Regions from separate parts of the Paenibacillus roseipurpureus genome, predicted to be linked through region 3. Evidence: riboswitches for the same ligand, from Rfam matches in the RefSeq annotation. Region 3 holds a riboswitch; each other region holds the start of a gene.

Region 1 (2,204 bases), 1.3 Mb from region 3:
CCTTTCACCAAACCCGCAATGTCAACGAATTCGAACGCTGTCGGTACGATGCTCTTCGGCACTACGATTTCTACCAGCTTCTGCAATCTCTCGTCTGGTACTTCTACTACCCCAACATTCGGATCGATCGTACAGAACGGATAATTCGCAGATTCTGCCCCCGCCTGTGTAATTGCATTAAACAATGTCGATTTTCCTACGTTCGGTAGACCGACGATACCTGCTTTCAAAGCCATTGTCGTTACAACTCCTTAATTTTCGAAAATCATCCTTCTTATTATATAGTAACTGAGGGGCAAAAAAAAGCCTGCAAGCTAGGGATTGGCCGCAGACTTTTTTTCCATTGCTTTTTTGAACTCGTCGTCCCGCTTCTGTTCGAAGTACGTTTCGATCTGATTTCGAAGAATAAAGCCGCGCAGCGCATTGCTTTGTTCCGCAGGGACACTTTCAAAGCTGGCGCCGTAATAGAAGCTGTTCTCCAGCTTTTCTTTCCGTATAATTTCCAGTTGGCATGGCAATTCAAAACCCAGATCGAGCGTCACTTGAAGCTGTGACTTCTTATGGATAATCGCATCCACCATGGCATTATCCTCGATTGTAAAACCGAGACCATTCATAGATATATTTTTGATCGCAAAATCGATTGGATTCTCAAAGACATTCTGTTTCTTTTGATGGCTGTTCTGAATACTGGAAATCAGCCCTGGTTGATTGACCGTGACCCGGGGAAACTCCCGTTTCTCTGAAAACCTCTTCCGATTCTCGGGAGGATTAATCACAATGAGGGAACCTGGTTCTTTCGCAACAACGGTTGTCTCTAGCACGAATAAACCAGATTTGGTGTACAGCGTCACTTTCGCTTTATCCCCCAACTGATACACATCATACTCGGGCAGCTCAATCTCCATGATGTCCCCTTGGGCATAGGTAAGAATACCTGTTGAAACGAAGTCATCCTTGCTCAGTACGGCCCGACTTTCGATCATCACGTCCGCGTCATATCCTTCTTTACTCCCATATCTTTTTAAACTTGATTGCCTCATGGCCATGCTCATCAGCACCTCTCCCTCTAATAATGGATTATAAGACGCCCTCGCGCACAAAAATAGACTGCCCCACTTGCCCAGTGGAACAGCCTACTACCTCAATCAAGAAAAGCATCGATTTTCGGTAACCAGGCTGCCATAGTTCTGTAGAACTTTAGACCCTCAGCTTTGCGTCCTTGCTTTTCAGCAAGTTTGCCATTGTCGAACCCTGCTATGTTATTTATTACGGTCATTGTAGTATTATCGACCTACTCTATAGCCTCATTATACGGACCGTTGGAAGTTCTTTCAACTAAATTACTTGCATCCGCTATTTTTTTATTGTATGAATGTGTAGTGGAACGAATATCCACAAGTTTTTAAGTTATACACATTGTTATCCACAGGTTGTTAACAACGAATGCTTGTTCGATCTTTATGCACATGTGGATAAAATATTTTACGCGAGGTGTCCCCTGTGGATGAACATATAACTGAACATAGTCAGCATGAGCTGTGGATGAGAGAAGCCATCGGTGAGGCTTTGAAAGCTGAAGCGATCCGAGAAGTTCCTATCGGTGCCGTCGTCGTCCATCAAGGGCGCATCATTGGCCGCGGCTATAATTTGCGGGAAACGAAACTGGATCCGCTGGCGCATGCCGAGATGATTGCGATTAAGCAAGCCAGCGAGCACCTGCAGGCTTGGCGTCTCCTTGACTGCAAGCTCTACGTGACGCTGGAGCCTTGCCCGATGTGTGCTGGCGCCATTGTGCAAGCGCGCGTTCCGCAGGTCATCTACGGGACCGTCGATCCGAAGGCTGGCTGCGCGGGGACGTTGATGAACTTGCTGCAAGAGGACCGCTTCAACCATCGGGTCGATGTGGTCAGCGGCGTGCTGCAAGAGGAGTGTTCGACGATGTTGACGCAATTTTTCCGTAAACTGCGCGGAAAGGCTTAGATTGCGACGCCGTCTACAACAGAAAAAAGCTGTCCTAACGTAGATGCGTGCGTCTACTTCAGGGCAGCTTTTTTTCGCTCATTTCAACTTATACGAACGTACGATGAAGAAAATAATCGTGCCAAACAGCGTCAGCAGGATGATGCCCAAAATCCACAGATTGATGTCACCATTTCCCTCTTTGGCAATTCGAATCACGGACCATGTAATGAAGGCAAATA
Region 2 (2,204 bases), 640 kb from region 3:
GCCTTTCTTGGTTGGATATTTTTATTTAATAATATTTGGGTGACGCTGGGCCTTGGGATTCTGCACTATGTGTTTTCCTGGGTAGGTCATTTCTATTTTGAAGGGAATAAGCCGGCATCTTTTCGGTATCCACTTGTCGGTTTTTATATCGGGTTTATGTGGTTTTTTATTAGGACCTTTGAAATGATTACGGGGAAAGAGATCATAAAGAAATATTTGGATGAACGTTCGTAAAAATCCTCCCCACCTCCACAACCCTCCAAGTTTCACCGTAGTGATGAAAATCATCATTCCAGCAGCCATTTACGCCTGGGAGGCCTTTGAAATGATGATTTATCACTTTTCACAGCTAAAGAACTCATTTATGCACAGTTTTCAGCTTGCTTCGAAGGACCCCATAGCCACTTGCTGGCCACCCCCGTCCAACGCACCATAATAAATCCCCCAAATCACACGACTTGCATCGCGCCAGCAAAAAAAGGATGTTGCTGATGGCTTTGCTGCAGATGTAAGTAGAAAATTGCAGAATTTTGTTGTAATTTAAATTTTTTTGTTGTCACGGAAACCGAAATCACCTATAATCTGGTAAGTGTTGTTCTAATTTTTAGTTCTTTATTCATGTAAAAGGCAAAATCTCCGAAAGGAGATGACGCAAAGCTATGGGTCTAAAGCCTTATCAAGAGGCTATGATTGCCAGGTTGCCATTAGAATTCCTAGTATATTTAATAGGATCATTCGTATATCAACCTGCGTAATAAGCCGCCCGTGCTTAGCGTAGGTTTTTTTGATTGTATTATTTTTGGAGGTGTAGGATGAGTTTATTAAACAGAGGATTCAACACGAAGCCGCAAGTGAGAAAGAAAATTGCATCTCTGCTCGTATTTTGTTTATTATTTTTCTCCGTAAGTATGGTGATTCCAGGATCGGTAGCCCGAGTATCGGCAGCTGCAACAACGAACATGCTTAATAAGAGTATTGTGGACTGGGTAATGGAGGAACAAACTGGTTATATTTATGCGATAACAAACGATACAAACGAATTGCTGTTTATCCGGACAAGTGATCTGCAAGTCGAGAAGCAATTTGCTATTGGATCAAGTCCGTCTGGGATTGCAATGGATAATGGCAAGCTTTATATTCCACTCTCTGGGGCAACGCAAATTAAGGTAGTAGACGTTGCTTCTCAAGCAATTACTTCTACCCTTACTACCGGTGGCAGCCGTTCGCCTTATCGAGTGGCGGTTGATGGGAATAAGCTTTACTATGTTGTAAAGGATAATTCTGATTTTGTTTACGATATTAATTTAACGACTAATGTTGAGACACAAGTAGATGTGTATCCAAAAGTATATTACAAGCCCGACCTTGCTGTAGATAAATCGACACATACTTTATACGTAGGTGAGAGCGGTTTATCTGGTTCAAAACTAGCAGCATATAACACAGCGACAGATACTTTAGTACCTAACAACCAATCTACCTATTACGGCGGATATGGATTCTCCTATGCAGGACGTAAAGTAATCCAAGACGGCAATGATGTATTCTTTGCAGGACACAAATTCGATAAAACCAATTTGAAAATCATCCACGGCGATTTTAAAGACGGTCCCTATGAGAATAAGATTTTTTATGTAAAAGATAATTATGCATTTTCCGATACCGCAGTTTACGATCGCAATAATTTCACAAAAATTACTAACCTTCCCTATCAAACTGAACGTATATTGATGGATGGTTCCAATAATACATACTTATTCAATACGACAACAAAGGCTATTGAAAAACTAAACCTCAATTTAACTCCAACAAACACGGTAACACAAACAACATATGTGGATAATAAACTTGGCTTCAATTTGCCTGTAACTGACATGGTTTACAGTCAAGACACGGGATTATTGTATGCTGTATCGCAAGATGCCAATAAGCTGCTTTATATTAATCCTGCGACTCTATCCATTGAGCATGAGATGTTTATAGGGTCCAAGCCGACTGATATAGACCTTTATGACGGCAAACTTTACATTGCATTGTACGGAAGCACCAAAATCGCAGTCACAGATTCTGTTTATAGCGGAAACATTTCCAATCTTATTGTAGATGAAACTCCGTATCATATTGCATTAAGCCCTAATAATATTTACTTCTTGCCGGAATTCCCGGGAAGCGGCAACAGAGAGCTTCACACATATGATCGAACA
Region 3 (2,204 bases):
AAGAGGAGCAACCTCCTAAGGAGAAGCCACAAATTGCTCAAACAGATCCTGCTGTTGTTTCGAGCTATCGATCTAAATTGGACTCTTTAAAGACAAGCTGTCAGGGAGATATTAATACTCTCATAGGAAGCGTAATTAATGCCAAGAAAGCGAATCCTGCTTTAGGGATAAAGGAGTTACAAAGTATGTTTATGGGCAAATTTACAAGTGCTGAATCGCAGTGTGATGCAGGTTTCAATGCTACGATTGCTGAAGCAGAGCGGGCTGGCGTTAGTAATAGCGATATTCAGGGCTGGAAGCAAGAATACAGTGCAATGAAGCAAACAGCACAGACCAGTGCCATTAATCAGTTAGCTCAAGCTTTTAAAAAATAATAGGGAGGGAATTCATAGAATTAAAATCGGTGCTTATGGCCTAATGAATGGCTGCAACAATGATTCCCAAGCATGATGCAAGTTTCAACCAATTTGCTAGAATAGACCTATAAAGTGAATCGCATTATTCGTAGGACAAAGGCAAAACTGATGAAAATCAGTGACGCAAAGCTAGAGGGACTAAGTTAGCGATGTCTAATAAGTTAGCCAGCCGCCGCACACGGGCCTCCGAGAGATTTACGTGGACATTCAATAGGAGGTAGATGTATTCAAATGTGGTTGATTACGATTGGGATCATTTGGCTAATCGGTTGTTTATTTTATTTAAGCGTGTTCGCGGCCGCCAAGAGAGCGGATGAGAGGCTCGCACCTGATGAGTTGTATACATAGCATGAAACGAAGAGCGCCTCAGTGAGGTGCTTTTTTTCATTTGAATAAAGGTAAGCAATCAAGCATATCGAATACATGGGAAGAAAGATAGCTTGGTTACGGGGAGCTGGTACACATTGCGTATGGAATTAGAACAGGTGCTATCTCAGGTTGTCACTCCTAGCGGTGAATTAGATGCTGCAAGGGTTTTGGGGCGTCAGGCCTTGTATACAGGCAGGAATGGCAGGGTTATAGAGCGATTTTGGATAGAGGTCGATGGTCGTAGGGAATCTTTTATTTTTAAACCTCTAACGAATGAGACGACTTGTGGACGTGAACGTTGGCTCTATGACCATGTATTAGTCTCTGTGGCTGTACGTTTTCCAAAATTGTACGCCGCGGCAGACCATCATGAACCATTACGTTATTGGGCGATTTATGAGGATATGGGTGAAATGATACATCAATTGAAGGAAGGGGATTACCTTCAGGCGGCTGCAAGTATTCCGCTGTGGCATAAGCTTCCACTGGATACAATTCCTCCAGACTTCAATGGGGATAAACCTCATCTGAAATCGCTAATTCAAGAGGTTAGGAACGGATTGAACGAGAGCCAGCGTTTGCAGGCGTTAGGGGTAGATGAACGAAAGCAAGAGACCATTGGTCATTTGTTGACTTGGATGAAGGATAGTTTTGAAACGGAGATGGTGATTTCCCACGGGGACTATCATCAAGGCAATGTTGCTCGGCGTGGAGATGAGTTCATCGTGCTGGATTGGGAGTTTATGCATGAGAATGCGGTGTTTTGGGATTTATATGGGTTGCTAGATATGAGTCATCCTGACTTTCCGAAAAAGGTTAGTTCCGCCACTCGCCTTGCTGCTTTGCAGGCTTATGTGAATCAGCGGATGTCGCTTAATTGGGAGGCGGATACGCAAACGTTTATGTTGGACTATCATCGTTATGCGTTGGTTCACTCGTTATGGATGCTGACTTTGATCGAGAAAGATCTACATAGTGGGCAATGGGATACAAGCAAGCTGCTACGCGCCCAGCAGGAGACTTTACATACAATCGAGGATTGTTTGCGTTATTGTGCGGTTGTATAAAATTAAAATGGGACTATAGACCCTGTCTTTAGTCCCTCTATATGAGTAACATGCAATTTTAAGTGAAGGTAATTTTTCTTCGTTTGAAGCCCCAACATTTAATCCATATGTTCCCCTCATCGTCTCTAAATAGCTTAATTCCAATTAATTGCAAAGGTGTCCAAATATCAGTGAAATAGTAACTAGGCATCTAACAGGCCCCCTAAGTAATATACAACTTACACAACTATACCTTATTTAGGGTTGATAGTTTGTCGAACTTTGTCGGTTTTATATTACAAAAACATTAATTTTTGCTAAATTATCCGTCCAAATGAGGTGTTTTTACGTTATTTCCCCTATACTATGTGAC

The links. A riboswitch is a leader RNA that binds a small molecule or an ion and turns the genes downstream of it on or off. The one in region 3 is predicted to bind cyclic di-GMP.
Region 1: linked by a shared signal. The riboswitch ahead of MJB10_RS00160 (PilZ domain-containing protein) and the one ahead of MJB10_RS20695 (phosphotransferase) in region 3 are both predicted to bind cyclic di-GMP.
Region 2: linked by a shared signal. The riboswitch ahead of MJB10_RS23690 (S-layer homology domain-containing protein) and the one ahead of MJB10_RS20695 (phosphotransferase) in region 3 are both predicted to bind cyclic di-GMP.

Annotation. Positions count from the first base shown of each region.
Region 1 is NZ_CP130319.1:30,898-33,101, reverse strand. It holds gene ychF (redox-regulated ATPase YchF) at 1-236, opposite strand, end outside; gene MJB10_RS00160 (PilZ domain-containing protein) at 315-1,055, opposite strand; cyclic di-GMP riboswitch class I at 1,167-1,253, opposite strand; gene tadA (tRNA adenosine(34) deaminase TadA) at 1,504-1,983, shown strand; gene MJB10_RS00150 (DUF1648 domain-containing protein) at 2,062-2,204, opposite strand, start outside.
Region 2 is NZ_CP130319.1:5,251,449-5,253,652, reverse strand. It holds gene MJB10_RS23695 (DUF962 domain-containing protein) at 1-234, shown strand, start outside; cyclic di-GMP riboswitch class I at 617-706, shown strand; gene MJB10_RS23690 (S-layer homology domain-containing protein) at 813-2,204, shown strand, end outside.
Region 3 is NZ_CP130319.1:4,612,537-4,614,740, reverse strand. It holds gene MJB10_RS20700 (hypothetical protein) at 1-374, shown strand, start outside; cyclic di-GMP riboswitch class I at 505-593, shown strand; gene MJB10_RS20695 (phosphotransferase) at 887-1,852, shown strand.